3 regions of the Hymenobacter humi genome follow, and region 2 is predicted to be linked to each of the others. Evidence: riboswitches for the same ligand, from Rfam matches in the RefSeq annotation. Region 2 holds a riboswitch; each other region holds the start of a gene.
The links. A riboswitch is a leader RNA that binds a small molecule or an ion and turns the genes downstream of it on or off. The one in region 2 is predicted to bind fluoride.
Positions count from the first base shown of each region.

Region 1: linked by a shared signal. The riboswitch ahead of ACFQT0_RS28765 (phosphatase PAP2 family protein) and the one ahead of ACFQT0_RS27950 (phosphatase PAP2 family protein) in region 2 are both predicted to bind fluoride.
Region 3: linked by a shared signal. The riboswitch ahead of ACFQT0_RS09505 (hypothetical protein) and the one ahead of ACFQT0_RS27950 (phosphatase PAP2 family protein) in region 2 are both predicted to bind fluoride.

Region 1 is NZ_JBHTEK010000004.1:141,312-151,045, forward strand. Features, by position in the region: gene ACFQT0_RS31810 (YWFCY domain-containing protein) at 1-593, shown strand, start outside; gene ACFQT0_RS31815 (TraM recognition domain-containing protein) at 650-1,570, shown strand; gene ACFQT0_RS28735 (helix-turn-helix transcriptional regulator) at 1,612-2,001, shown strand; gene ACFQT0_RS28740 (hypothetical protein) at 2,382-3,092, shown strand; gene ACFQT0_RS28745 (DUF3945 domain-containing protein) at 3,138-4,328, shown strand; gene ACFQT0_RS28750 (hypothetical protein) at 4,432-4,656, shown strand; gene ACFQT0_RS28755 (toprim domain-containing protein) at 4,602-5,876, shown strand; gene ACFQT0_RS28760 (hypothetical protein) at 5,906-6,526, shown strand; fluoride riboswitch at 7,477-7,549, shown strand; gene ACFQT0_RS28765 (phosphatase PAP2 family protein) at 7,865-8,287, shown strand; gene ACFQT0_RS28770 (zinc dependent phospholipase C family protein) at 8,351-9,334, shown strand; gene ACFQT0_RS28775 (hypothetical protein) at 9,367-9,669, shown strand; gene ACFQT0_RS28780 (hypothetical protein) at 9,715-9,734, shown strand, end outside.
Region 2 is NZ_JBHTEK010000004.1:25,177-34,910, forward strand. Features, by position in the region: gene mobC (conjugal transfer protein MobC) at 1-902, shown strand, start outside; gene ACFQT0_RS27930 (helix-turn-helix transcriptional regulator) at 944-1,333, shown strand; gene ACFQT0_RS27935 (hypothetical protein) at 1,447-2,424, shown strand; gene ACFQT0_RS27940 (DUF3945 domain-containing protein) at 2,333-3,661, shown strand; gene ACFQT0_RS27945 (toprim domain-containing protein) at 3,765-5,861, shown strand; fluoride riboswitch at 6,813-6,885, shown strand; gene ACFQT0_RS27950 (phosphatase PAP2 family protein) at 7,035-7,625, shown strand; gene ACFQT0_RS27955 (zinc dependent phospholipase C family protein) at 7,689-8,696, shown strand; gene ACFQT0_RS27960 (hypothetical protein) at 8,709-9,011, shown strand; gene ACFQT0_RS27965 (hypothetical protein) at 9,057-9,179, shown strand; gene ACFQT0_RS27970 (fluoride efflux transporter FluC) at 9,176-9,433, shown strand; gene ACFQT0_RS27975 (universal stress protein) at 9,462-9,734, shown strand, end outside.
Region 3 is NZ_JBHTEK010000001.1:1,666,251-1,675,984, forward strand. Features, by position in the region: gene ACFQT0_RS09480 (TolC family protein) at 1-625, shown strand, start outside; gene ACFQT0_RS09485 (TolC family protein) at 559-1,065, shown strand; gene ACFQT0_RS09490 (hypothetical protein) at 1,147-1,473, opposite strand; partial or broken gene ACFQT0_RS09495 (efflux RND transporter periplasmic adaptor subunit) at 1,412-1,642, shown strand; gene ACFQT0_RS09500 (efflux RND transporter periplasmic adaptor subunit) at 1,779-2,390, shown strand; fluoride riboswitch at 2,750-2,825, shown strand; gene ACFQT0_RS09505 (hypothetical protein) at 2,882-3,136, shown strand; gene ACFQT0_RS09510 (chloride channel protein) at 3,133-4,188, shown strand; gene ACFQT0_RS09515 (universal stress protein) at 4,382-5,176, opposite strand; partial or broken gene ACFQT0_RS09520 (oleate hydratase) at 5,253-6,877, opposite strand; gene ACFQT0_RS09525 (BON domain-containing protein) at 6,901-8,349, opposite strand; gene ACFQT0_RS09530 (GAF domain-containing protein) at 8,587-9,210, opposite strand; gene ACFQT0_RS09535 (DNA/RNA non-specific endonuclease) at 9,675-9,734, opposite strand, start outside.

The sequences.
Region 1 (9,734 bases), 120 kb from region 2:
TGTTCAACAAGGAAAATGAATCTTTCCCCCAGGAGGAACGCCTGATTGAAAACGAGTATTCCTTCAATCTACGTACCGAGTACCGGCTAAAAGGCAAAACCCGCCAAGGCTGGCTGAACGTGGTAAACCCTTTCCGGGCAGTGGGGGTGCTAGGTACGCCAGGTTCGGGTAAGTCCTACGCGGTTATCAACGAGGCCATCCGGCAGCACTTGGCCAAGGGCTTCTCGATGTATGTCTACGACTACAAATTTGACGACCTGAGCATCATTTGCTACAATGCGCTGCTCAAAAATCAAGACAAGTTTGTAGACAAGGACGGTAAGCGGGTGCCGGTGGGCTTCTACGTTATCAACTTCGATAATCCGCGCAAAAGCCACCGCTGCAATCCCCTGCTGCCCGAGCTGATGACTGACATAGTGGATGCCTACGAAAGTGCCTCTACCATCATGCTCAACCTTAACAAGAGCTGGATTCAGAAGCAGGGTGATTTCTTTGTGGAGAGCCCGATAAACTTTGTGGCCGCTATCATCTGGTTTCTCAAACTGTATGAAAAAGGCAAGTATTGCACCTTCCCCACGTCATCGAATTTCTGAGCCGGGACTACGAAGAAATCTTCCCCGTACTGGCCTCTTACCCTGAGATTGAAAACTTGGTAAAGCCGTTCGTTTCGGCCTTCCAGAAGGACGCGATAGAGCAGCTAGAGGGGCAAATTGCCAGCGCCCGGATTCCGTTAGGCCGACTGGCTAGCCCACAGCTCTATTGGGTAATGTCGGGCAATGATTTTACGCTCGACATAAATAACCCGGAGGAGCCCAAGGTATTGTGCGTGGGCAACAACCCCGACCGCCAGGCCATCTACGGGGCCGCGTTGGGGCTATACAATGCCCGCCTCGTCAAGCTGGTAAATAAGAAGAATAAGCGCAAGTGCTCCATCATTATTGACGAGTTGCCCACGATTTACTTCAAGGGGCTAGATAACCTCATTGCCACGGCCCGAAGCAATCGGGTTAGCACCATCCTTGGCTTTCAGGACTTGTCGCAGCTTCAGCGCGACTACGGCCAGAAGGAAGCCGAGGTAATCCAAAACACGATTGGAACGTGGTTCAGTGGCCAGGTAGCCGGCAACACGGCCAAATACTTTTCCGAGCGCTTCGGCAAGGTGTTGCAGCAGCGCCAGAGCCTGAGCATTAATATGCGCGAAACGAGCACCAGCTTATCTACGCAGATGGATAGCATGGTGCCGGCCTCGACTATTGCCAATCTGACCCAGGGTAATTTTGTGGGTTCCATTGCGGATAACATCGGGAGTGAGGAAAACGACCAAAAGGTATTTCACGCCAAGATTAAGGTGGACGTGAAAGCTATTGACGCCGAGGTGAAGGCGTACCAGCCAATTCCTGACATAACCAGCTTCATTAACCCGGCAACGGGCGAGGATGAGGCAGAAGAAATGTTAAAGAGTAACTTTAATCGGATTAAAACCGATGTAAAGGAGCTTTGCCAGCGGGAGCTTACCCGGATAGGGAATGACCCGAACTTGCAGCACCTAATCAAGACAAAAGAAGCGTAACAATGGCAAAGGAAAAGCCCAGTGGACCGACTGAAAACCCCATGAGCGTGCGCGTAGGGAAGCGGCTGGTCATCATCCGCGAGGAACTAGGCCGCTTTCACGGAGAACACGCTTGGAGCCAGGCGCAGGTAGCCCAGCAGACGGGCCTAACCCAGAACATCATTCACCGGATGGAGAACGGCAAGGGCGGACAGATTGAGAACTGGTTAAAGGTTATGGCCCTTTATGAGAAGGAGGGCTATAACCTGAATTGGATACTGACCGAGAATAATAGCCTCGTCAGCAAGCTTCAGTTGCAAGACGCTACCCAGGATGCCGGCGCTTGTATCAGGGCCGAACTCCTAAAGAAACTCGACCAGTACGGTGAGGTCCACAACCGGGAGTTGGGTGAGCTTCGGAAGTTGCTGCTGAATGACAAGCTTAATTGGTGAAGTCAATCAAGCAACCCAATTTCAATAAAGGAGTAAGTTCGTAGGTAGGGACCGGGAAGGTTTCTACCTATTCTTTTTCCCGCCAAAATCCTATCATCCATAAATTCCTTTCCAATGACAGACGAAGCAGAAGCCCCGACCCCTACCACGCTTTACCTGAGCGCGGCTCCTACGTCCAATGGCAACATTAGCGGGGAAGCATTGCAGCCGGCCCAGGCCCACCACAGCTTGTACCAGCTCCAAGTAAACCCGAACAATCCCAACGAAGGCGTACTACTTCCGGCCCCGGAGCTGATGCCATGCTTTCGGCTAATGAATCGGTTTTGTCGTCAGCTTACCGGCTTGGCGGTCTGCCAAAACCCGGTCAGGACTTCCTCGACGTGCAGCAGCCCACGCGGGTTGAGAAAATCGGGGACAATTGGAAGGTAGCTGAAATGGGCTCCGTTAAGTTCAGCGCCGAGCAGAAGCCGGCCCTCAACGTATATGGTGAGGCGACACCCCAAGCCCGCGAGCAAGCTGCGCTGACCACCGAGGCCGAAGGCCTGGCTAACGAGGCTACCATCACGACGGGCGCTACTCGTACCGAAGCAAAAGCCGACCTGGAGGAAATTGCTAACCGCGCCGAGCAAGGCCTGGATGCAGGCATGGCCGCTTACGCCGACGAGCAGCGCGACAAAGCCGCGACGCTCACCGACGACACGACTACGGCCCAGCAGCCCGCCGCCGAGCAGCAGGCCCCGGCCGCAACGCCGGCAGCACCCGGTGCCCCGGAGGCCCCCGCCACTGAGCCCGTTGGAGAGCTGCACATCCAATGGAAGCAGAAAGGCGACGAGGTAGCCCCGCTGCTCGAAATGCGTGCCTACCTCGACCAGCTCAAAGAGGCCGGAGTAGCCGTAGGCGCTATGAAGATGGAGCGCGGCGAGGATGGAAAGCTTACCGGCAGTTTCGGCGTGAGCTACGACCCGGAATCCAACAAGCTAGGCCAGGCTCGAAGCCACCTTGCAGGGCCTCAAACAAGTTGGCAACGGCCTAGAGGTGGTCGAAAAGCCGGGCCAGGCTTCCGCCCGTCGGCAGGAAGTCGGCTACGATGACGACTACGAGCCTCAGCGCAGCAAGCAGGTAAAGAAGCTTTCGGTGTGAAGCAGTGGGACGCGCTGAGCGCCAACCTCACTGCCGTACCAAAAACGGCGCTGACCGTGCCGGAGCAGGTCCAGCAGAGCGCCGGTGAGCAGCGGGTAGAGCAGCTAGCCCAGGCGCAGGGCAAAACCAAGGAGCAGGTACTGAAGGAAGGAAAAAGCATCTTTGATATCGACACCAGCGGCAATCCCGCATCCGTGTTTCTAAAGAATTTTTACGCCCACCTCAACGGCAACCCCAAGACCCGGCAGACCTTGGAAGTTGATTATGATAAGACCCGCCAGCAGTTGCAGGCCCGCTTGCTGAAAAAGCCGGCTCCGCGCAGGCTCGACCAGGGCGACGACCAGGTGAAACAGGCTCCCCAGGGCCAGACGGCCAGCGGCCCCATAGCGCTCGCAGTAGCCGCCGCCACGCCGGCAGCACCAGGTGCCGCAGTGGCCCCGGAGCAGTCAGCCGCGGCGAAGGCCCCGACCTTGTTTCAAGCGGCCGACGTGCCGCAAAAAGTGCTGGCTTCGCTTGGCCTGAGCACCGCTGACCTAGAGCAGAAGGGCCAGCTTCAAAAGCTGCTGAGCGGCGAGAAAACCGACCTGCTATCTATGCAGGTAGCGGGCAAGGATGGGCAGGAAGCCGTGAAGTTTGAGGGTAAAATGGTGCTGCACCGCGAGGCCGACGGCACGGCCACCCTAAAAATTGAATTGCCCCAGGAGAAGCTCGTTATCCCGAACGAAATTGGCGGACAGCCCTTCACCCCGGAGCAGCGCCAGAAGCTCGAAACCGAGGGTAACGCGGGCCTCATTCGCGGCCTCAAGGACGAGAAGGGCCAGGAGTACAACGGCTACGTTTCAGTGGATAAAGCCATGAACAAAGTTGTCATTCTGCCAGAGAACAAAGTTACTTTGCATGACACCATCGCCGGAGTTAAGCTAACGAAAGAGCAGAGCCACGACCTGAAAGAAGGGAAGGCCGTGGACTTGTCTAACATGGCCAGCGCCGACGGAGGTAGAAAGTTCGATGGAACCGTGCAGGTAAACGCCGCCAAGGCGTGTATCGAAGTCCGGCCCGCCGCGCACGAGTTGCAGCAAGGCCAGAGCACCCGCGCCGAGCAGACGGTAAAAGGCACCACCCAGGCCGTAACCGTGGAAGCGCCGAAGGTGGAAGCTCCTAAAGTGCAGCGCGGACCGCGCCTCTAAAGTGCCGGCCGCAGTAGGCCGTTTTGCCCTCGTAGAAGCCCGAAAATGTGTTTTTCGGGCTTCTATCTTTTCCCCTTCACCCTAGCCCACCTATTGCACCATCATGGAACACGACCTGACTTTTCAGAAAATCAAGGAGCAAGTAGAACTCCCCGAACTGCTGACCCACTACGGCTATAACCTCAAAAAAGGGGAGGACTTAGGCAAAGGCAAATGGCACGTTTTCGAGGGGATGATACGCTTGTGGTTTTCAAAGGGCGGGGTAACGATTGGATGTACTTTAACAGTCACGATGACCGCGACAAAGGCAGTGTCATCGACTGGATGAAAAACCGGGTGAACTCCGGCCGCATCGTGGGCATCGACCAGCAACCCGGCCGCAACGTCTGGCAGACTGTGAACGACCATTTCCGGGCCTACCTGAACTTGCCCGAAGACCAGCGGCCCAAGCTGGAATTACCTCCCATCAGCATAACTGCACCCGGCGAGAAATTCCACAGCATCTACACCAAAGACTGCCGGCCGCTGGAAAATACCGCCTACTTGGAAAGCCGAGGTATTACCAGAAGCACGATACAAAATCCGCAGTTTGCCGGTCGAATCCTAAACCAGCTGCACACCGTGCAGAAGGAAGGAATGCCGGCTAAGACATTCGTAAACACAGCTTTTCCGGCTTACCACGAGGGGCGCGTAGTGGGCTTGGAACTGAAAGGGGAGGGCTACAAGGGCCAGGCCCCGGAGAGCGAGTTTTCCCGCTCGTTGTGGCTGAGTAAGCTACCCGAAGGCCGGCCCGCCGCGCATATGGTAGTGGCAGAATCTGCGCTCGATGCGTTGTCATACGCGCAACTGCACCCCGGCGAGAAAGCCCTGTATGCGTCCACGGCGGGCGTACTCACTCAAAACAAGATTTTTGAGATGAAGCGCCTGCTCAGCGAGGAACGGATTCCGAGTATCAGGGCTGCCTTCGACAACGACACCCAGGGCCACCACTACGACACGCGCCTACTCGCTGGCTTCGCCAGTGAGCAAAACCCGATGAAAGTAGTCCGGGAGCATAAGCATCTGCTGACCGTCGAAGTCACGGCCACTAACCCGGCCGGGGTGCAGGCGCTGACCAACCACCTCAAAGCATACAACGACCAGACCGCCCGCCAGTACCGCGACCAGGCCGGCGAAACCAACACCCAGGCCGTGAGCCAGACCCTGCGCGACGAGATGATAAGCTCGACGAAGCTAGGCCCCAATACTTATCAGTTTCACGTTCCAATGAACCGCGAGGCGTTGGGGGCATTCAACCAGGGCGCGACGCAAAGCCTAGCCTTTGAGCATAAGATTGAAATCGTCAAGAGCCAGGGCAAGGATTGGAACCAGGACTTGAAGCAGGACCAGATGCAGCAGGTAGTGAAGCGGGAGCTTGGCCCGGTGGACGAAAACCAGTACGGCTTTGGAATGGACCACTGGAAAAATGAGCCCATAGAAGGCGTTGGCAAAATTACCGCGCAGCACCAGGCACAGGCCGAGGCCCGCGAGAGGGAGAGCGACTGCTAACCGTGGAGTTTCGGGAGAGCCGGGATGAAATGTCCCAGCTCAGCACTTTGCAGCAGAACCTAGAGAAAGCGGGCCTGAGCATCGACCATTCGCTACGGTTGGAGGGTGCCCAGCCCCGCGAACTTGCTACCGAACTGACCTTGCGCTACCCGGTTGCTTCGGCCCAGCTCCCGGCCCTGAGTGCCGCCCTCGACGCACTGGCCACGAACCCCAAGGCCACGGTCATTGAGCCGGTGCAGGACCAAACGGAACGCCGGGAACTTGCCACCGCCCAGGAAATCGCACAGCAACAGAAGCGGGCGGAGCAGCAGCAGATACAGCCGAGTAATTCACCCAGTCAAGACCAGGCCCGGCGCGAGTTTATCGACGCGGCCGTGCCAGTGGCGCAATCGCTACGGGAAAACGGCGGAGGATTGCAGGCGGCCTACTTGCAACAGGTAAGCAAAAGCCTGCTCAAACAGCCGGAAATCAAACCACTGGACCAAGAGAATCTAGTTAAGGTACTGGCAAAGATTGACCAGGTGCCGGCTCTCAAAGACAGCCACAGCGTCGGCCAGCTACGCCAGGCCATGCAGGTACTCAATCCCCCAATCAAGCCGGAGCAGACGCAAACGCAGCAGCAGGAGCGCCGCCGCGGCCCCAAGCTTTAGGGTTCTGGTTAGCGGGGGCTGATTCCGCAGCGGGGGATAGGCAACGATGTAATCAGCGGCGTAGCCGGTTGCCGCTACCTGTTGGCCAAAGCATATCAGGCGTTCCCGGAAGCAGAGGCCCCACGGCGTTTGCGAATGCTGGATGCACTTGCTTAGTGCCTGCTTGTAGTCGTTGCCTAGCTCGTACTGGTTACCGTCCTCGTCAAGCACTACCCCGCGCTGCTCGTCATAAGGAAACGTGAATGAGTTGGCGAAAAACCCTTGTACTAACTGCTGGCCATTCGCTACTCGCTGCTGTACATCAGCAAAAAAATCCCATTCGTTTTTCATGATAGACCAGTGTTTGAATCAGTACAGCCCATACCCACGGTTTAACCCGCTAACGCATCAGTTCCGACTATAGGGCTAAAATTAGCATTAAAGCTCAATTCGGCAGCCCCTATATGCAGGAGCAGGGCAGCAGCAGGCGGTGCCGCAGGAACCCGAGCCGCCTAACTAGGGTCCCCTCAGGAAACGGAAAAAATCGCACGTTAAGGAAAGCGGGTTTCCGTGCTGCCTCGCCACCGCCGCCTCAACCGCCCTGACCGTTGCTATTTCTTTTCGCCCTCGGGAGGTGCCCATTCACGCCGACGGAGCCCGTGGGAAACGGGCCCGCTGCGGTAGGTTTCGTCCTAAAGACGGCAGTCCTGCGCCTATTACGAGCCGATAGCACCGCTAACTGTTCAACTTCTAACCAGGTAATACAAGCAGTCCGGCCTGATTAGGAACCGGCCTCCCACCAAATGGTTTGTCCCCAAGCAGTGCCCGATAAGTATGCTACCCCAGGGCCGCCAGGTAACACGTTCGATGGCAAATCTCCCGGCCGGAAAGTTTACTCCACAGCGCCACGTAAGCAGTCCTCGCGGCATTTTCTTCGGCCTGCTATCATACCCGGTTTTATTTATCTTTGCACGGCATACGGTGATGGATTTCCACCGCGAACCGCCGGGGCCCGGGTCCTGCGCTGATGATTCCTACTGAAACGGACGGCCACGCGGGCCGCCCGGGTAGCTCATCGTATCGTTCGCTTTCGTGCATCTCGCCCTTCTTTTTGCTGCCCGCGGCCCTGCCGCACCCGCTTTCCCCTTCTTTCCGCTTTTGCGTCCGCACCGGTGGGCCAACGGGCTGGCGTATGCGTGAGCTGCTGCAAGCCCTCGACACGCGCCTGCTGCTGTGGGCCAACGGCCACCACCACCCGCTTGGGGATGCGGTGATGTGGTGGGCCAGCCAAACCTTCACCTGGGTGCCCTTTTATGCCGCGCTGCTGGCGCTGCTGGCCGTGCGCTTTCGCCGCCGGGCGTGGCTGCTGCTGCCGCTGATTGCCGTGCTCCTCCTGCTCAGCGACCAGGTGGCCTCCGGCCTGTTCAAGCCTGGTTTCAGCGGCTGCGGCCCAGCCACGAGCCGGCGCTGGCCGGGCAGCTGCGCTACCTGCACGCCTACCGGGGCGGCACCTACGGCTTCGTGTCTTCGCACGCCAGCAACGTGTTTGCCCTGGCGTTCTACCTCTACTTCACGGCCCGCCGGCAACTTCCCTGGCTGGCCGGGGTGCTGTTTCCCTGGGCCGCGCTGGTGGCCTACAGCCGGGTGTACCTGGGCGTGCACTACCCTTCCGACGTGCTGGTGCCCGTGCTGGTGAGCCTGGTGCTTGCCTACGGGGTGAGCCGGCTGTACGCCTGGGGCGAAGCACGGCTGATGCCGCCCGTTCCGCCCCCACCAGCCTAGCAACGCGGGCCCGTCTCCGGCGGGGTGTCCCCTACGTTTTTCTTTTACCGTTTCCCGCTGTCCGTGTTTCCCTTTTCCATCCCGCGTCGTCTGTTTCTCGTCCTGCTGCTGCTGGCCGTGCCTTCCCTGCTGTTTGCCTGGGGCGCCTGGAGCCACCAGCGCATCAACCGCGCCGCCGTGCTGGCCCTGCCGCCGGAGCTGCGCACGTTCTTTTACAACCACGCCGACTTTGTGACGGAGGAGGCCGTGATGCCCGACGCGCGCAAGTTCGTGTTGCACGACCGGGCCGAGGGGCCGCGCCATTTCATCAACCTCGAAGCATACCCCGTGCCGCTGGACCAGCTGCCCCGCACGGCGGCCGAGGCGCGTAAGCTGTACGATGCGGCCACGCTGGCCAAAAACGGGACGCTGCCCTGGACCATTCAGGAGAACCTGGCGCAACTGACCCAGGCCATGAAAAACGGACGCAAAGACGAAATCCTGTTTCTGGCCGCCGACCTGGGCCACTACCTGGGCGATGCGCAAATGCCCCTGCACACGTCGGCAAACCACGACGGCCAGCTCACGGGCCAGACCGGCATCCACGCCTTCTTTGAAGGGCAGCTGCCCGAGCTGTTCGGCGCGGCCTACCGCTTCGACGTGGGCCCGGCCACGTACCTGCCCGACCCGGTGGCGGAAACCTGGCGTCTGCTGGCCGGGAGCTACGCCAGCGCCGACACGCTGCTGGCCGTGGAGCGGCAGCTGCAGGCCGCGGTGCCCGCAGCCGACCGCTACGAGCACGACGCGCAGGGCGCCATCCGCAAGACCCAGTTTAACGACGACTACCACGCTTCGGCCTACGCCACGCGCTACCACCAGGCCCTGGGCTCTTTCGTTGAGCGCCGGCTGCGGCTGGCCGTGCAGTCCACCGCCAACTTCTGGTTTACGGCCTGGGTGAACGCCGGCCGGCCCGACCTGCGCCGGCTGGACGCGGACTACGCCACGCGCAGCAACGCCCACAACCTGAAACACGAGCTGCGCCTGCTGAAAAAGGGGCGGTGGACCTGAAAACCAACCCGGAATTTTAGCGATGCGCCCCCATGACTGCTCTTTCTACCCTGCCCCTGCTGCCCGGCGGGTTGCCCCTGGATACGTTGCTGATGGTGTGGGGCAGCTGCCTGCTGTTCGGCTTCGTCCTCGGCGTGTACGACCGCCGGCTGGCCGCGCTGGGGCCCAGGCTGCCCTTCTACGTGCTGGGCATCGTCAGCTTTACGGCGTTCTTTCACGTGGTCTACGAGGGCCTGTTTCGCCACCTGGGCGGGGGCACCATCCTGCTCTACGGCCTGGGCAGCCTGCTGGTGGGGCTGCTGCTGGCCGCCGGGGGCTTTGGCTGGCCCGATTGACCTAAACCAAGCCTCTATCTTATCTGCACCTCTTCAGCACGTTTTATGAACCGTTCGGTGTTAGT
Region 2 (9,734 bases):
CGGCCTTCCAGAAGGACGCGATAGAGCAGCTAGAGGGGCAAATTGCCAGCGCCCGGATTCCGTTAGGCCGACTGGCTAGCCCACAGCTCTATTGGGTAATGTCGGGCAATGATTTTACGCTCGACATAAATAACCCGGAGGAGCCCAAGGTATTGTGCGTGGGCAACAACCCCGACCGCCAGGCCATCTACGGGGCCGCGTTGGGGCTATACAATGCCCGCCTCGTCAAGCTGGTAAATAAGAAGAATAAGCGCAAGTGCTCCATCATTATTGACGAGTTGCCCACGATTTACTTCAAGGGGCTAGATAACCTCATTGCCACGGCCCGAAGCAATCGGGTTAGCACCATCCTTGGCTTTCAGGACTTGTCGCAGCTTCAGCGCGACTACGGCCAGAAGGAAGCCGAGGTAATCCAAAACACGATTGGAACGTGGTTCAGTGGCCAGGTAGCCGGCAACACGGCCAAATACTTTTCCGAGCGCTTCGGCAAGGTGTTGCAGCAGCGCCAGAGCCTGAGCATTAATATGCGCGAAACGAGCACCAGCTTATCTACGCAGATGGATAGCATGGTGCCGGCCTCGACTATTGCCAATCTGACCCAGGGTAATTTTGTGGGTTCCATTGCGGATAACATCGGGAGTGAGGAAAACGACCAAAAGGTATTTCACGCCAAGATTAAGGTGGACGTGAAAGCTATTGACGCCGAGGTGAAGGCGTACCAGCCAATTCCTGACATAACCAGCTTCATTAACCCGGCAACGGGCGAGGATGAGGCAGAAGAAATGTTAAAGAGTAACTTTAATCGGATTAAAACCGATGTAAAGGAGCTTTGCCAGCGGGAGCTTACCCGGATAGGGAATGACCCGAACTTGCAGCACCTAATCAAGACAAAAGAAGCGTAACAATGGCAAAGGAAAAGCCCAGTGGACCGACTGAAAACCCCATGAGCGTGCGCGTAGGGAAGCGGCTGGTCATCATCCGCGAGGAACTAGGCCGCTTTCACGGAGAACACGCTTGGAGCCAGGCGCAGGTAGCCCAGCAGACGGGCCTAACCCAGAACATCATTCACCGGATGGAGAACGGCAAGGGCGGACAGATTGAGAACTGGTTAAAGGTTATGGCCCTTTATGAGAAGGAGGGCTATAACCTGAATTGGATACTGACCGAGAATAATAGCCTCGTCAGCAAGCTTCAGTTGCAAGACGCTACCCAGGATGCCGGCGCTTGTATCAGGGCCGAACTCCTAAAGAAACTCGACCAGTACGGTGAGGTCCACAACCGGGAGTTGGGTGAGCTTCGGAAGTTGCTGCTGAATGACAAGCTTAATTGGTGAAGTCAATCAAGCAACCCAATTTCAATAAAGGAGTAAGTTCGTAGGTAGGGACCGGGAAGGTTTCTACCTATTCTTTTCCCGCCAAAATCCTATCATCCATAAATTCCTTTCCAATGACAGACGAAGCAGAAGCCCCGACCCCTACCACGCTTTACCTGAGCGCGGCTCCTACGTCCAATGGCAACATTAGCGGGGAAGCATTGCAGCCGGCCCAGGCCCACCACAGCTTGTACCAGCTCCAAGTAAACCCGAACAATCCCAACGAAGGCGTACTACTTCCGGCCCCCGGAGCTGATGCCATGCTTTCGGCTAATGAATCGGTTTTGTCGTCAGCTTACCGGCTTGGCGGTCTGCCAAAACCCGGTCAGGACTTCCTCGACGTGCAGCAGCCCACGCGGGTTGAGAAAATCGGGGACAATTGGAAGGTAGCTGAAATGGGCTCCGTTAAGTTCAGCGCCGAGCAGAAGCCGGCCCTCAACGTATATGGTGAGGCGACACCCCAAGCCCGCGAGCAAGCTGCGCTGACCACCGAGGCCGAAGGCCTGGCTAACGAGGCTACCATCACGACGGGCGCTACTCGTACCGAAGCAAAAGCCGACCTGGAGGAAATTGCTAACCGCGCCGAGCAAGGCCTGGATGCAGGCATGGCCGCTTACGCCGACGAGCAGCGCGACAAAGCCGCGACGCTCACCGACGACACGACTACGGCCCAGCAGCCCGCCGCCGAGCAGCAGGCCCCGGCCGCAACGCCGGCAGCACCCGGTGCCCCGGAGGCCCCCGCCACTGAGCCCGTTGGAGAGCTGCACATCCAATGGAAGCAGAAAGGCGACGAGGTAGCCCCGCTGCTCGAAATGCGTGCCTACCTCGACCAGCTCAAAGAGGCCGGAGTAGCCGTAGGCGCTATGAAGATGGAGCGCGGCGAGGATGGAAAGCTTACCGGCAGTTTCGGCGTGAGCTACGACCCGGAATCCAACAAGCTAGGCCAGGCTCGAAGCCACCTTGCAGGGCCTCAAACAAGTTGGCAACGGCCTAGAGGTGGTCGAAAAGCCGGGCCAGGCTTCCGCCCGTCGGCAGGAAGTCGGCTACGATGACGACTACGAGCCTCAGCGCAGCAAGCAGGTAAAAGAAGCTTTCGGTGTGAAGCAGTGGGACGCGCTGAGCGCCAACCTCACTGCCGTACCAAAAACGGCGCTGACCGTGCCGGAGCAGGTCCAGCAGAGCGCCGGTGAGCAGCGGGTAGAGCAGCTAGCCCAGGCGCAGGGCAAAACCAAGGAGCAGGTACTGAAGGAAGGAAAAAGCATCTTTGATATCGACACCAGCGGCAATCCCGCATCCGTGTTTCTAAAGAATTTTTACGCCCACCTCAACGGCAACCCCAAGACCCGGCAGACCTTGGAAGTTGATTATGATAAGACCCGCCAGCAGTTGCAGGCCCGCTTGCTGAAAAAGCCGGCTCCGCGCAGGCTCGACCAGGGCGACGACCAGGTGAAACAGGCTCCCCAGGGCCAGACGGCCAGCGGCCCCATAGCGCTCGCAGTAGCCGCCGCCACGCCGGCAGCACCAGGTGCCGCAGTGGCCCCGGAGCAGTCAGCCGCGGCGAAGGCCCCGACCTTGTTTCAAGCGGCCGACGTGCCGCAAAAAGTGCTGGCTTCGCTTGGCCTGAGCACCGCTGACCTAGAGCAGAAGGGCCAGCTTCAAAAGCTGCTGAGCGGCGAGAAAACCGACCTGCTATCTATGCAGGTAGCGGGCAAGGATGGGCAGGAAGCCGTGAAGTTTGAGGGTAAAATGGTGCTGCACCGCGAGGCCGACGGCACGGCCACCCTAAAAATTGAATTGCCCCAGGAGAAGCTCGTTATCCCGAACGAAATTGGCGGACAGCCCTTCACCCCGGAGCAGCGCCAGAAGCTCGAAACCGAGGGTAACGCGGGCCTCATTCGCGGCCTCAAGGACGAGAAGGGCCAGGAGTACAACGGCTACGTTTCAGTGGATAAAGCCATGAACAAAGTTGTCATTCTGCCAGAGAACAAAGTTACTTTGCATGACACCATCGCCGGAGTTAAGCTAACGAAAGAGCAGAGCCACGACCTGAAAGAAGGGAAGGCCGTGGACTTGTCTAACATGGCCAGCGCCGACGGAGGTAGAAAGTTCGATGGAACCGTGCAGGTAAACGCCGCCAAGGCGTGTATCGAAGTCCGGCCCGCCGCGCACGAGTTGCAGCAAGGCCAGAGCACCCGCGCCGAGCAGACGGTAAAAGGCACCACCCAGGCCGTAACCGTGGAAGCGCCGAAGGTGGAAGCTCCTAAAGTGCAGCGCGGACCGCGCCTCTAAAGTGCCGGCCGCAGTAGGCCGTTTTGCCCTCGTAGAAGCCCGAAAATGTGTTTTTCGGGCTTCTATCTTTTCCCCTTCACCCTAGCCCACCTATTGCACCATCATGGAACACGACCTGACTTTTCAGAAAATCAAGGAGCAAGTAGAACTCCCCGAACTGCTGACCCACTACGGCTATAACCTCAAAAAAGGGGAGGACTTAGGCAAAGGCAAATGGCACGTTTTCGAGGGGGATGATACGCTTGTGGTTTTCAAAGGGCGGGGTAACGATTGGATGTACTTTAACAGTCACGATGACCGCGACAAAGGCAGTGTCATCGACTGGATGAAAAACCGGGTGAACTCCGGCCGCATCGTGGGCATCGACCAGCAACCCGGCCGCAACGTCTGGCAGACTGTGAACGACCATTTCCGGGCCTACCTGAACTTGCCCGAAGACCAGCGGCCCAAGCTGGAATTACCTCCCATCAGCATAACTGCACCCGGCGAGAAATTCCACAGCATCTACACCAAAGACTGCCGGCCGCTGGAAAATACCGCCTACTTGGAAAGCCGAGGTATTACCAGAAGCACGATACAAAATCCGCAGTTTGCCGGTCGAATCCTAAACCAGCTGCACACCGTGCAGAAGGAAGGAATGCCGGCTAAGACATTCGTAAACACAGCTTTTCCGGCTTACCACGAGGGGCGCGTAGTGGGCTTGGAACTGAAAGGGGAGGGCTACAAGGGCCAGGCCCCGGAGAGCGAGTTTTCCCGCTCGTTGTGGCTGAGTAAGCTACCCGAAGGCCGGCCCGCCGCGCATATGGTAGTGGCAGAATCTGCGCTCGATGCGTTGTCATACGCGCAACTGCACCCCGGCGAGAAAGCCCTGTATGCGTCCACGGCGGGCGTACTCACTCAAAACAAGATTTTTGAGATGAAGCGCCTGCTCAGCGAGGAACGGATTCCGAGTATCAGGGCTGCCTTCGACAACGACACCCAGGGCCACCACTACGACACGCGCCTACTCGCTGGCTTCGCCAGTGAGCAAAACCCGATGAAAGTAGTCCGGGAGCATAAGCATCTGCTGACCGTCGAAGTCACGGCCACTAACCCGGCCGGGGTGCAGGCGCTGACCAACCACCTCAAAGCATACAACGACCAGACCGCCCGCCAGTACCGCGACCAGGCCGGCGAAACCAACACCCAGGCCGTGAGCCAGACCCTGCGCGACGAGATGATAAGCTCGACGAAGCTAGGCCCCAATACTTATCAGTTTCACGTTCCAATGAACCGCGAGGCGTTGGGGGCATTCAACCAGGGCGCGACGCAAAGCCTAGCCTTTGAGCATAAGATTGAAATCGTCAAGAGCCAGGGCAAGGATTGGAACCAGGACTTGAAGCAGGACCAGATGCAGCAGGTAGTGAAGCGGGAGCTTGGCCCGGTGGACGAAAACCAGTACGGCTTTGGAATGGACCACTGGAAAAATGAGCCCATAGAAGGCGTTGGCAAAATTACCGCGCAGCACCAGGCACAGGCCGAGGCCCGCGAGAGGGGAGAGCGACTGCTAACCGTGGAGTTTCGGGAGAGCCGGGATGAAATGTCCCAGCTCAGCACTTTGCAGCAGAACCTAGAGAAAGCGGGCCTGAGCATCGACCATTCGCTACGGTTGGAGGGTGCCCAGCCCCGCGAACTTGCTACCGAACTGACCTTGCGCTACCCGGTTGCTTCGGCCCAGCTCCCGGCCCTGAGTGCCGCCCTCGACGCACTGGCCACGAACCCCAAGGCCACGGTCATTGAGCCGGTGCAGGACCAAACGGAACGCCGGGAACTTGCCACCGCCCAGGAAATCGCACAGCAACAGAAGCGGGCGGAGCAGCAGCAGATACAGCCGAGTAATTCACCCAGTCAAGACCAGGCCCGGCGCGAGTTTATCGACGCGGCCGTGCCAGTGGCGCAATCGCTACGGGAAAACGGCGGAGGATTGCAGGCGGCCTACTTGCAACAGGTAAGCAAAAGCCTGCTCAAACAGCCGGAAATCAAACCACTGGACCAAGAGAATCTAGTTAAGGTACTGGCAAAGATTGACCAGGTGCCGGCTCTCAAAGACAGCCACAGCGTCGGCCAGCTACGCCAGGCCATGCAGGTACTCAATCCCCCAATCAAGCCGGAGCAGACGCAAACGCAGCAGCAGGAGCGCCGCCGCGGCCCCAAGCTTTAGGGTTCTGGTTAGCGGGGGCTGATTCCGCAGCGGGGGATAGGCAACGATGTAATCAGCGGCGTAGCCGGTTGCCGCTACCTGTTGGCCAAAGCATATCAGGCGTTCCCGGAAGCAGAGGCCCCACGGCGTTTGCGAATGCTGGATGCACTTGCTTAGTGCCTGCTTGTAGTCGTTGCCTAGCTCGTACTGGTTACCGTCCTCGTCAAGCACTACCCCGCGCTGCTCGTCATAAGGAAACGTGAATGAGTTGGCGAAAAACCCTTGTACTAACTGCTGGCCATTCGCTACTCGCTGCTGTACATCAGCAAAAAAATCCCATTCGTTTTTCATGATAGACCAGTGTTTGAATCAGTACAGCCCATACCCACGGTTTAACCCGCTAACGCATCAGTTCCGACTATAGGGCTAAAATTAGCATTAAAGCTCAATTCGGCAGCCCCTATATGCAGGAGCAGGGCAGCAGCAGGCGGTGCCGCAGGAACCCGAGCCGCCTAACTAGGGTCCCCTCAGGAAACGGAAAAAATCGCACGTTAAGGAAAGCGGGTTTCCGTGCTGCCTCGCCACCGCCGCCTCAACCGCCCTGACCGTTGCTATTTCTTTTCGCCCTCGGGAGGTGCCCATTCACGCCGACGGAGCCCGTGGGAAACGGGCCCGCTGCGGTAGGTTTCGTCCTAAAGACGGCAGTCCTGCGCCTATTACGAGCCGATAGCACCGCTAACTGTTCAACTTCTAACCAGGTAATACAAGCAGTCCGGCCTGATTAGGAACCGGCCTCCCACCAAATGGTTTGTCCCCAAGCAGTGCCCGATAAGTATGCTACCCCAGGGCCGCCAGGTAACACGTTCGATGGCAAATCTCCCGGCCGGAAAGTTTACTCCACAGCGCCACGTAAGCAGTCCTCAGCGGCATTTTCTTCGGCCTGCTATCATACCCGGTTTTATTTATCTTTGCACGGCATACGGTGATGGATTTCCACCGCGAACCGCCGGGGCCCGGGTCCTGCGCTGATGATTCCTACTGAAACGGACGGCCACGCGGGCCGCCCGGGTAGCTCATCGTATCGTTCGCTTTCGTGCATCTCGCCCTTCTTTTTTGCTGCCCGCGGCCCTGCCGCACCCGCTTTCCCCTTCTTTCCGCTTTTGCGTCCGCACCGGTGGGCCAACGGGCTGGCGTATGCGTGAGCTGCTGCAAGCCCTCGACACGCGCCTGCTGCTGTGGGCCAACGGCCACCACCACCCGCTTGGGGATGCGGTGATGTGGTGGGCCAGCCAAACCTTCACCTGGGTGCCCTTTTATGCCGCGCTGCTGGCGCTGCTGGCCGTGCGCTTTCGCCGCCGGGCGTGGCTGCTGCTGCCGCTGATTGCCGTGCTCCTCCTGCTCAGCGACCAGGTGGCCTCCGGCCTGTTCAAGCCCTGGTTTCAGCGGCTGCGGCCCAGCCACGAGCCGGCGCTGGCCGGGCAGCTGCGCTACCTGCACGCCTACCGGGGCGGCACCTACGGCTTCGTGTCTTCGCACGCCAGCAACGTGTTTGCCCTGGCGTTCTACCTCTACTTCACGGCCCGCCGGCAACTTCCCTGGCTGGCCGGGGTGCTGTTTCCCTGGGCCGCGCTGGTGGCCTACAGCCGGGTATACCTGGGCGTGCACTACCCTTCCGACGTGCTGGTGCCCGTGCTGGTGAGCCTGGTGCTTGCCTACGGGGTGAGCCGGCTGTACGCCTGGGGCGAAGCACGGCTGATGCCGCCCGTTCCGCCCCCACCAGCCTAGCAACGCGGGCCCGTCTCCGGCGGGGTGTCCCCTACGTTTTTCTTTTACCGTTTCCCGCTGTCCGTGTTTCCCTTTTCCATCCCGCGTCGTCTGTTTCTCGTCCTGCTGCTGCTGGCCGTGCCTTCCCTGCTGTTTGCCTGGGGCGCCTGGAGCCACCAGCGCATCAACCGCGCCGCCGTGCTGGCCCTGCCGCCGGAGCTGCGCACGTTCTTTTACAACCACGCCGACTTTGTGACGGAGGAGGCCGTGATGCCCGACGCGCGCAAGTTCGTGTTGCACGACCGGGCCGAGGGGCCGCGCCATTTCATCAACCTCGAAGCATACCCCGTGCCGCTGGACCAGCTGCCCCGCACGGCGGCCGAGGCGCGTAAGCTGTACGATGCGGCCACGCTGGCCAAAAACGGGACGCTGCCCTGGACCATTCAGGAGAACCTGGCGCAACTGACCCAGGCCATGAAAAACGGACGCAAAGACGAAATCCTGTTTCTGGCCGCCGACCTGGGCCACTACCTGGGCGATGCGCAAATGCCCCTGCACACGTCGGCAAACCACGACGGCCAGCTCACGGGCCAGACCGGCATCCACGCCTTCTTTGAAGGGCAGCTGCCCGAGCTGTTCGGCGCGGCCTACCGCTTCGACGTGGGCCCGGCCACGTACCTGCCCGACCCGGTGGCGGAAACCTGGCGTCTGCTGGCCGGGAGCTACGCCAGCGCCGACACGCTGCTGGCCGTGGAGCGGCAGCTGCAGGCCGCGGTGCCCGCAGCCGACCGCTACGAGCACGACGCGCAGGGCGCCATCCGCAAGACCCAGTTTAACGACGACTACCACGCTTCGGCCTACGCCACGCGCTACCACCAGGCCCTGGGCTCTTTCGTTGAGCGCCGGCTGCGGCTGGCCGTGCAGTCCACCGCCAACTTCTGGTTTACGGCCTGGGTGAACGCCGGCCGGCCCGACCTGCGCCGGCTGGACGCGGACTACGCCACGCGCAGCAACGCCCACAACCTGAAACACGAGCTGCGCCTGCTGAAAAAGGGGCAGCTGGTGGACCTGAAAACCAACCCGGAATTTTAGCGATGCGCCCCCATGACTGCTCTTTCTACCCTGCCCCTGCTGCCCGGCGGGTTGCCCCTGGATACGTTGCTGATGGTGTGGGGCAGCTGCCTGCTGTTCGGCTTCGTCCTCGGCGTGTACGACCGCCGGCTGGCCGCGCTGGGGCCCAGGCTGCCCTTCTACGTGCTGGGCATCGTCAGCTTTACGGCGTTCTTTCACGTGGTCTACGAGGGCCTGTTTCGCCACCTGGGCGGGGGCACCATCCTGCTCTACGGCCTGGGCAGCCTGCTGGTGGGGCTGCTGCTGGCCGCCGGGGGCTTTGGCTGGCCCGATTGACCTAAACCAAGCCTCTATCTTATCTGCACCTCTTCAGCACGTTTTATGAACCGTTCGGTGTTAGTGATTGGGCTGGGAGGCTTGCTGGGGTCCGTGAGCCGCTACTGGGTGCAGCAGTACTTTCTGCGCTACGTGCCGGTGGGCTTCCCCTGGGCACCTTCCTGGTGAACGTCAGCGGCTGCCTGCTCATCGGCCTGCTGCTGGGCTTCTTTGAGCGGCACACCGCCGCCCCGCTGGCCTGGCGGCTGTTTCTGACCACGGGCTTCTGCGGGGGCTTCACCACGTTTTCCACGTTCGCCTACGAGAGCGTGACGCTGGCCCGCACCCACGAACTGCTGCTGCTCTTCGCCTACGCGGCCGGCAGCGTGCTGGTGGGCATGGTGGCCGCCTTCGCCGGGCTGTGGCTGGCGCGGTTTGTTTAATTCCACCCGGGCCTTATCTCCTCTCGCCATGCCGTACCACAAGATTCTGATTTACGCCGATGCCAGCCCGCAGGCCTACCACGCCGCGCGGGCCGGGCTGGACCTGGCCGCCGCCCTCGGCGCGGAGGCGGCTTTCGTGTGCGTGCTGGACGAGGCCCTGGCCATCGGCAACATCGACGCCGGCCAGACCCACCCGGAAGCGGAGGCCTTGCTGCTGGCCCGCGGCGAGGAGCTGCTCGACCAGCTCGCGGCACTGGCCTCGCCCGGGCTGCCGCTCACCCGCTTTCTGCCTTGGGGCTCG
Region 3 (9,734 bases), on a different contig from region 2:
CCTGCAGCAAAGCCTGCTCGTGCAAAGCTCCACGCTGGAAGTGCAGCGCCAGCGCGCCCTGAGCCGCACCGGCTACGACGTGCCCCGCACGCTGGTCGATGTGCAGTACGGCCAAATCCAGGGCCCTTTCAACGACCGCAGCATCAACGTGATTCAGCAGACCTCGCTGCCGAGCGTGTACGCGGCCCAGCGCAAGCTTTTGGAGGGCCAGACCCTCACGGCCGAACAGCGGGTGCGACTGCAGCGCCGGTTGCTCACGCAGGACATCAGCGGGGCCTACTACCGCCTGCTCACCGACTACCGGCGCCTGCGCCTGCTGCGGCGGCAGGACAGCCTGTACCGCCGGGCCGCCCGCGCCGCCAGCATCCGCTACCGCACCGGCGAAACCAACCGCCTCGAGCAGGTGTCGGCCGCAGCCCGGGCCCAGGAGCTGCAAAACCGCCTGGCCACGCTCCAGACCCAGCTGCTGGTGCAGCGCCAGCAGCCTGGGCACGCTGCTCAACACCGGCGCCGCCATCAGCATCGACACCACGGCTCAGCCTGCTGGCCCCACTGGCTGTGGGCGATACAGCGGGCATTAGCGCCGCCACCAACCCCACGCTGGCCGTGCTGCAGCAGGAGCTGACGGTAAGCCAGCAACAAACCAAAGTGGAGCGCCTGCGCCGCCTGCCCGACATTCGGGCGGGCTATTTCAACCAGTCCATCAACCAGGAGGGCGGGTACCAGGTGGGGCAGCTGGGGCTGTCGCTGCCGCTGCTGGGCGGGGCACAGAAAAACCGCGTGGCCGCCGCCCGCATCGGCGAGCAGGTGGCCACGGCGCAGCTCACTTACGCCACGGCCCAGCCTGCAGGGCCAACTGCGTGGGCTGCGCCTGCAGCTGGCCCGCGCCCGCGCCTCGCTCACCTACTACGAGAAAACGGCTCTGCCCCAGGCCCGCCTCATGCTCGTCACCGCCGAAAAAAGCTTCCGGGCCGGCGACATCGACTACGTGACGTACGTGGTGAACACCGAGCCCGCGTGGCAAATCCAGGCTGCTTATCTCGACCAGGCCGGCCAATACAATGAGTTCGTCGTTGCGCTGCAGGCCCTTGCCGGCACCGATGACCAATAGCCCTTTCGGGCCTCTCCATTTCAGCTTTTCATGCGCTATTCTTCCTTGTTTTCGTTTCTTCCGCTCGCCTCGCGCGAGTCGTCTGTTGTTCCCGGCTCCGCGCGTAGGAGTTGGTCGGTGCTGGTGGTTTTGCTGCTGAGTGCCGGTGGCCTGCCCGCGTGCCAGAGCAAAAATGAGCCGGCCAAAGAGGCCGCGCCGGTGGCCGCTTCCGCCCCCGCGGCCCACGCAGGCGAGGTCACCATCAGCCCGGCCCAATACACCGCCGCGGGCATCGAGACGGGTGGCTTCACCCTCAAAAACATGACCTCCGACGTGCAGGCCAACGGCGTGGTGGACGTGCCCCCGCAAAACCACGTGTCCATCAGCGCGGTGCTGGGCGGCTACGTGCAGCAGGTGAAGGTGCTGCAGGGCCAGTTTGTGCGCAAAGGCACTGTGGTGGCCGTGCTGCGCCACCCCGACTACCTCAAGCTGCAGCAGGAATACCTGCAGGCCCGCGCCCGCCTGCAGTTTCTGCGGCAGGACCTGCAGCGCCAGCAAACCCTCGACGCCGAAGACGTGGGCGCCAAGCGCAAGCTGCAGCAGGCCCAGGCCGAGTACCAGACCGAGCAGGCCACCGAGCGCTCCCTGGCCGGCCAGCCTGCGCCTGCTGGGCCTCTCGCCCGAGCGCCTGCGGCCCAGTTCGCTCACGCCCAGCGTGGCGCTCACCACGCCCATCAGCGGCTACGTCAAGTCCGTGAGCATCAACCCCGGGCAGTTTGTGAACCCCCAGGACGTGCTGGTGGAAGTAGTAGACCGCACCGGCCTGCACCTGGAGCTGAAGGTGTTCGAGAAAGACATTGCCCGGGTGCAGAAGGGCCAGCGCGTGCTCTTCAAAATCCCGAACAGCGGCGTAGCCCAGGAGCAGGAAGCCGAGGTATTCCTGGTGGGCCAGGCCTTCGACGACGATGCCCGCACGGTGCGCGTGCACGCCCACTTGCACAAGCCCTCGGGTATGCTGCCCGGCCAGTACGTGGCCGCCCACATCCAGACGGCCGGAGCCCGGCACCGCACCCTGCCCGAAGAAGCCGTGATTCAGGCCGGAGAGGTGAGCTACATCTTCGCCCGGCAGGGCAGGGGCGCCAGCGGCTACCGCTTCCGCCGCTACAAAGTGCAGACCGGCCCGGCCCAGGATGGCGACGTGACCATCACCCCGCTCGAGGCCCTGCCCGATACCACGCAACTGGTGCGGCGCGGCGCCTATTTCCTGGAAGCCGAGCTCAGCAAAGGCCAGGACGAGTAGCTGTCGGCGTTTGGGAAGCTACTTGGTTTAGCTCAATTAATCGGATTCAAGGTCCGTGTATTCGATTGGCCTCACCCCCGCCTATCTCCGGGGTGAGGGGGCCGGAAGATTGTAGCGCGGACTCTGTAGTCCGCGTCCCCGGCGGAAACCCGAACGACACCCAAACGGCGCGGGGACGCGGACTACAGAGTCCGCGCTACACTCGTTTGGCTCCCCTCTCTTTTGGAGAGGGGCCGGGGGTGAGGTTCCGGCCGGGGGTGAGGCGTAACCAGTACACCGACTTTGAAGCTGCTCTAAGCAGGGCCAAGCCCGACAACAACCCCAATTGCGCAGCCGAACAATAAGCGCCTACTTTTGCTCCCGCAACTGGTGATGGGGTACCACCACGAACCGCCGGGGCCTCCGGGCCCATGAGCTGATGACTCCTACTTACACCATGGCCGCCCGCCACCGTGGGGCGGCCGTATGTTCGGTCATTCACTGCGCTGCTCATGGCATTTGGCTCTTCTGGTTTTGGTCGTCGTTTCGAGGTGCTGGGGCAGGCGCCGTACCTGGTTTTTCTGCTTCGCTGGCTGCTGATTTGCGCGGTGGTGGGCGTGCTGGTCGGGTCGGCGTCGGCGTTTTTTCTGCTGTCGCTTGATTGGGTGACGGACTGGCGTGAAAGTCACGCCTGGGTTATCTGGCTGCTGCCGGTGGGGGCTTCATCATCGGGGCCAGCTACCATTACCTGGGCCAGAGCGTGGTGAAAGGCAACAACTTGCTCATCGACGAAATCCACAACCCGCGCACCACCATTCCGCTGCGCATGGCGCCGCTGGTGCTGTTTGGCACGCTGGCCACGCACTTGTTTGGGGGCTCAGCAGGCCGCGAGGGCACGGCCGTGCAAATGGGCGGCGCGCTGGCCGACCAGCTCACGCGCCTTCTGGGGCTGCGGCCCCGCGACCGTAAGATTCTGCTCATTGCGGGCATCAGCGCCGGATTTGCGTCGGTGTTTGGCACGCCGCTGGCCGGGGCGGTTTTTGGGCTCGAAGTATTTCTGATTGGCTCAATTCGCTACGACGCCATTGTGCCGAGCTTCCTGGCGGCCGTCGCGGCCGACCTTGTGACCAAGGCCTGGGGCGTGGGCCACACGGCTTACCCGCAGCTGGAGGTGCCGCCCATCTCGCCGGGCGGGCTGCTGCTCACGGTAGGCTGCGGCATTTTGTTTGGGCTCACGGCCCGCGGCTTTGCCACGCTCACGCACCAGGTCGGGCACGTTTTCAAGCGCATTGCCTATCCGCCGATGCGGCCCGTGGTGGGCGGCGTGCTGGTGGCGCTGGCCGTGGCCGCGCTGGGCACCACTAAGTACATTGGGCTGGGCATCCCCACCATTGTGGCGGCATTTCAGGCTCCGCTGCCGCCGCAGGATTTTCTGCTCAAGCTGCTGCTTACGGCCCTCACGCTGGGCTGCGGCTTCAAGGGCGGGGAGGTCACGCCGCTGTTCTTTATCGGGGCGGCGCTGGGCTCGGCGCTGGCGCTGGTGGTGCCGCTGCCGGTGGCGCTGCTGGCAGCCATGGGCTTCGTGGCGGTATTCGCGGGCGCGGCCAATACCCCGCTGGCCTGCACCTTCATGGGGCTGGAGCTCTTTGGGGCCCACGCGGGCGTGTACCTGGGGCTGGCGTGCGCCGCGGCCTACCTGTTTTCGGGCCACACCGGCATTTATTCAGCTCAGGTTATCGGGCACGCCAAGCACCTGCGCTTTGGACGAGAGCAGGGCCGGCAGCTGGGCGAAATCCCGGAGCACCGCAAAAAAGGGTAAGAGCGGGTTTGGTTTTTTTGGTTTTTGGACTGAGGTAGAGACGCAATATTTTGCGTCTCTTCGTTGAACGACACCCACGCGGTGCACACGACGAGACGCAAAATGTTGCGTCTCTACTTCGTTCTAGCTTTCCAGCTCAACTTTTAAGGAGTTGTTTTTTTCAGCCCAACCCGCGCTCGCCGAGGTGGGGCGGCTAGTCCAGCGAGGGCAGGAGCAGGACCGGAATCAGGCTTTCGTTTATGACCCGGGTCGTCACGCTATTGCTGGCAAACAGGCTGCCGAGCCGCCGGTGGTGGCGCACGATGAGCACCAGCAGGTCGGCGTCGAGCTCGGCCGCGCCCTGCAGGATGCCCTCGGCTACGTCGGCCTGATGCACGATTTTGCGGGGGCTGCCTTCGGGCACGTGCACCAGGCCGCTGTGGCACACCGAGAACTGGGCGCGGTGCCCAATCACGGCGTCCGGGTTGGTCTCGTCGGTGACGTGCACGACGGTGAGCCGGGCGGGCAGGCGCTCGAGCAGCTGCCGCACAATGCCGTGATGGTGGTCAACGTGGAAATCCCGGCCATCCACGGCCAGGGCCAGCCGGCGCGGCAGAACGTTGCCCCAGCCCGCCGTGGGCACCAGCAGCAGGGGATAAGGCGCAACGCGCAGCAGGTTTAGGGCCGCGGCGCTCACGGCTTCCTCCAGCTCGTCGGTCGGGTCGGGGCGCGCCATTATCATCAGTTCCGGCTCCTGCTGGCGTATGAGCTCGGCCGCGGCCCCCGTGAGAAATGTTTCGGCTACCTGCACCTGCGTGGGCAGGGCCGGCGCAGCCTGGCGGCGCGACGAAGCCCAGGAGTGAGCGGCAGCGGACGAAAGGAATTCGTCGTGGTTGGCGTGCACGCGCACCACGTGGGCCTGCAGCGGCGCGGCCAGTTCGGTGGCGTAGGCCAGGGCGCGGTCGGGCGCGGTCAGGGTGTCGGTAAGTACAACAATGGCAGGAGTCATAAGCAGGAGGAAAAGGAGAGGTGAAAAGTGTTGGAATAGCCGGGGCGGTTGCTGGTAAGGTGGGGCAGGAGGGGGCTCAACGGTTCAGGGCTTTCATGGCGTGGTAGAGCACCTTCACGTCGTGCTGGCCTTTGTAGACGGGCGGCGGCGCTTTGTCGAGCTTTAGCAGCTCGTACACCGCCATCTGGGCCGAGCGCACGGAGTATTCGATGGTGAACACCACGTCGTCGGGGATTTCGGTGAACTGGCCCAGGAAGGCGAAATTGGTCGAGCCCTTGGGCACCACCGCCGGCCGGTCGCCGGCCGTCCGGGTCAGAAACGGGCTGGTGATGAAAGGCAGCAGGCACGGAATGCAGTTGGCGGCGGCCACCAGCGCCGGCAGCTGCTCGGTGAAGTGCAGGTGGTGGAGTACTTCGGTCAGGATTTCCTCGCCCGTGCAGTCGCACATTTTCTTTTTCACGTAGTCGCCCACCCGGTCCGGAAACAGGCCGTAGCCCCAGAACACGGTCACGTCGGCGGGCTGATTGGGGAAGTGCGGCTGGTAGGGCAGCGCCACCGACAGCAGCCACTCGAGTCCACGAGCGAAACCAGGGCCCCGGTGCCGGCACTGTTGCCCGAGAAATTGGCCATCAAATCGAAAAACTGGGTGCCCTGGCAGGTGACCGTAAACGACTCCCAGGTGGACTCGTCGGGGCGGCCGTTGAAGACGTGGGGCCGGCCAAAGTCGGGGTACTTGCGGGCCACGGTTTTCCACAGGTTCCAGGCCCCGTCTACCCGGGTGGTGTTCACCGATGGGGCGGCCTTCATCGAGCCCAGCGTGGTGTTGGACGCCATCGAGCCGTTGGTCATCAGCACCAGGTCCTGGGGCTGCACGGTCTGGGTTTCGGGCAGCTGGTTGTGCAGGTAGCGAATGGCCACCACTGTTTTCGTTTCGGGGTTTGGCGCAAAGGTCAGGTCGGTTATCTGGCAGCCCATGTGGAACTGCACGCCCTGCTCCCGCAGCCAGGACATGATGGGCAGCACCACCGAGTCGAACTGGTTGAAGGGCGTGCGGTCGGTGCCGGCCAGCGTGCCGAGGCGCGGAAACTCGTGCACGAAGCGCAGCAGGTAGCGCTTGAACTCCACGAGGCTGTGCCAGGGCTGGAAGGAAAACATGGTGGCCCACATCAGCCAGAAGTTGGTCCGGAAAAAGCCGGGCTTGAACCACGTGTCGACGCGCTTGGTGCCCAGCTCGGGCTCGGGCGTGCCCATGAGCTCTACCAGCTCCAGGCGCTCGGGCTCGGTGAGGCCCAGCGAGGTTACGTCAAGAATGTAGCCCCCGCTGTTCACCAGGCGCGCCTGGGCGTACGTCTTTATCTGCCGGTCAAATTCGACGATGTCGTCGTAAGCTGACTTGCCTTTGCGCGTGAGCGAGGGAATGGTGGCCAGCACGTCGTAAGTGCAGAAGTAGCTGAAATTGAGCATGCGGCCCCCGCGCAGCACGTACCCCAGCTCGGGCTGCTCGGCCTGTCCGGCCGTGTCGAGGCTGCCGCCGGCCATGGGGGCTTCCTCATAGATGTGGATGTTGGCGCCCGGCACCTGCCCGTCGCGGATGAGAAACACCGCCGCGGCAAAGGAGGCGATGCCGCCACCCACAAGGTAAGCCCGAATGGAGCCGGGGGAGTAGGGGTTGGCATGAGGGAAATGCAGAAAGCAGGGCATGGGGCAGGAAGAAGGCCGGGCGGCTAGCGGGGTGCGGGCAGGTGCAGGTGGTTGTTCACGTCGAGGGCCCCGCAGGCGTAGGCTTCGGCGGCGGCCTGGCGGCGGTCCACCCAGGTGTCCACGGTGCCGGTGAGGCTGACGCGGCCGTTGCGCACGCTGATGTCAATGTCCTGGTCGTGCAGCCGCGCCGACCAGTAGAAGTGCGTGCGGATGCGCTGCTCGAGCTGGTCGTCGGGCGCGACGCGGCCCAGCGGCGCGGCCGAATGGCCGGCCTCCTCCACCGAGAGCTTCGGCGCCACGGGGTCGAGCACGGCGGCAAACAGCTGCACGAAGTTCACCACGTCCACCACGCCGCTCACGCCGCTGGCCACTTCTTCGGCCCGTTCCTGCTCGAAGTGCGAATCGACGGTGCCGCGCAGGCTGGCCCGGCCCTCGGTCACTTCCACCGAGAAATGAAAGCGGCTCAGGTAAGCGTCGTTGGTCAGGGCGGCTTGCACGCGCTCTCGGATGGAGGCATCGGGCGAGGGGTGCAGCACGCGCACCTGCAGCAGGTTGTGCACCACGCCCACGCCCACCACGTTGGCGGCGTCCTGCCCGGCCGCGTGCCGGGCGCGCAGGTTGCTCACGTCCCCGAGCAGCGTCACCACGCCGTCGCGCACGTGCACCTTCACGGCCTCGTCTTCCACGCGGGGGTCGAAGCGCAGCACGTCCCGGATGGCCTGGGCCACGTCGGCGTCGGCTTTGGGGGCAAACTTTTCCTGCCGCAGCTCTTTGTCCTGGGCCCAGTGGTCCACGTACAGGTTGTGGGCGTCGACGCGGGTGGCGCCGGCCACGTAGGCGGTGGCCACCACGTGGTCGTGCTCGGCGGCCGTGCCCACCATGCCCGACAGGTGCACCACGCCTTCGTGGGTGCGCACCTTCACCAGGGCACTTTTCACGCGGATGTCCCAGGCCAGAAACTCCTGTATCTGGGTGGTGATTTGCTGGTCGGTGTTTTTGGGGCCGGTCTGCCCCACGCGCAGGCGGTTGTTGAGCTCGCGCACGCCGGGCACGCTGCTCAGCACCTGCAGCACCAACTGCTCTTCGGCCCACGATTGCAGGGTGCCTTCCACCGTGATTTCGCCGTCGTGGGCGTGGCAGTGCACCGGGTAGCCGCAGGTGGCCGGGTCCTGCAGCAGGGCCAGCTCCACCCGGCGCTGGAGCTCGGCGTCGGGCAGGTCCGGGGTGTGAATGCTGATTTCGTTGATGACGCCGCGCACGCCGCGCACGGCCTTTGCCATGTCCTCGGCCCGCTCGCGGGACAGCAGGCTGTCGGTGAAGCCGGTGAGCTCCACAATGCCCTCGCGGCAGCTCACTTCGAGCAGGCGCGCGCTCACGCCCTTCTTGAGCTTGAATAAGCGCAGCACCGCCTCCCGGATGTCGGTGTCGGCCAGGCGTTCGTCCGCGGCCAGGATGGCAGTGTGCGTAGGCATGGGGCAGGAGGAAAAATGCGAGATAGGTATCGGGGCAAGCCGGTGGTTTTTCCCGTTTGCAAGCCGTTCGGGCACCGCAGCGCCCGCCCCAAAAGCGGGCGACAGGAATCAGCAAAGATTCCATTCCAGCGCCCATTTTTGCCCTGATATCTATCATGCCGGGCAGTGACTTTGGTCATGCCGCCCGGGCAGGAAACCTCAAGCACCGCGCCGGTGCCGCGGCCCGGGTTGGGCCCGCTACGCCACCAGCCGCACCAGGGCCGCGCTCATTTCCTGCTGGAGCGTGTCGGCGATGTGCGTGGCTTCTTCGTACTGCGAGACGCGGTAGGCCAGGGCGGCCTCCGTGTCGAGCGTTTCTTCCCACTTGGTGAGCTCGGCCAACGTGTTGATGCGCAGGAGCGAAGGCTCGATGCGCGCGTAAATGGCTTCCCAGAGCGCAGGGGCCACCGAGAGGTCTTCGGCCATGGCGGCGCGCAGCTCAAATACCTGCATCACCACGGCCGCCAGCGAGGCGAGCAAGGCCTCTTCATTGGCCGAAAAGGCGCGCGGCTGGCGGTCGATAACGCACAGCGTGCCAATGGCATAGCCGTCGGCGGTGCGCAGGGCGTGGCCCGCGTAGAACTGCAGGTTGAGGGCCCGCACCAGAAACGGGTCGGTGAGGGTGCAGGGCTGCTCCGTGAGGTTGGCAAAAACGGTGGTCTCGTCCTGCAGAATGGCCACCGAACACATGCTGATGTTGCGGGCCACCCGCTCGGCTTCGGGCAAGCCCACGTTGGCCGGGAAGCTGACCGAGTGCTCCTCCACCAGCGAAACCAGGGCTATGGGAACGTTAAATAGTTTGGCGGCGACGCGCACCACCATTAAATAAGGGCTCCCCCAGATTGCTCAATTGCTGGTAGCGCCCCAGGGCCTGCAAGCGGGCATCGTCGTCGGCTGGAATTAAATTATTCGGCAAACTCATAGAATAAAATCGGTATGACTACGAAGGTAAGCACCGTCGAGGCAACGCGCCGCCCATAGGAAGGCAGGTAGCGAGTAGGCCTGATGTGCCGCTCAAAAGGTGGGTGCGCCCCGTTGAGCTGACTCGCTGGAATGAGGTAGAGGCGCACTATTTTGCGTCTCGTCGTTGAACAACACGCATGCGGCGCCCACGACGAAACACAATACGTTGCGCCTCTACCTCGATTCAAAGGCCAGAAATTAACCCAAACGGCTTCTTAGGGTTTTATACTCCTCAGTTCGTCGGGCCGTTGTCGACGCGGGCCTCCACCACTTGCTGCACGGCCGGAGCCACTGCGGAGAGAATATCCAGCCCCGTGGCGGCCTCAATGGCGTCGACGCTGGTGCGGTACGTGTCCCAGCCTGGTGCTCAGGCTATTGTTGTT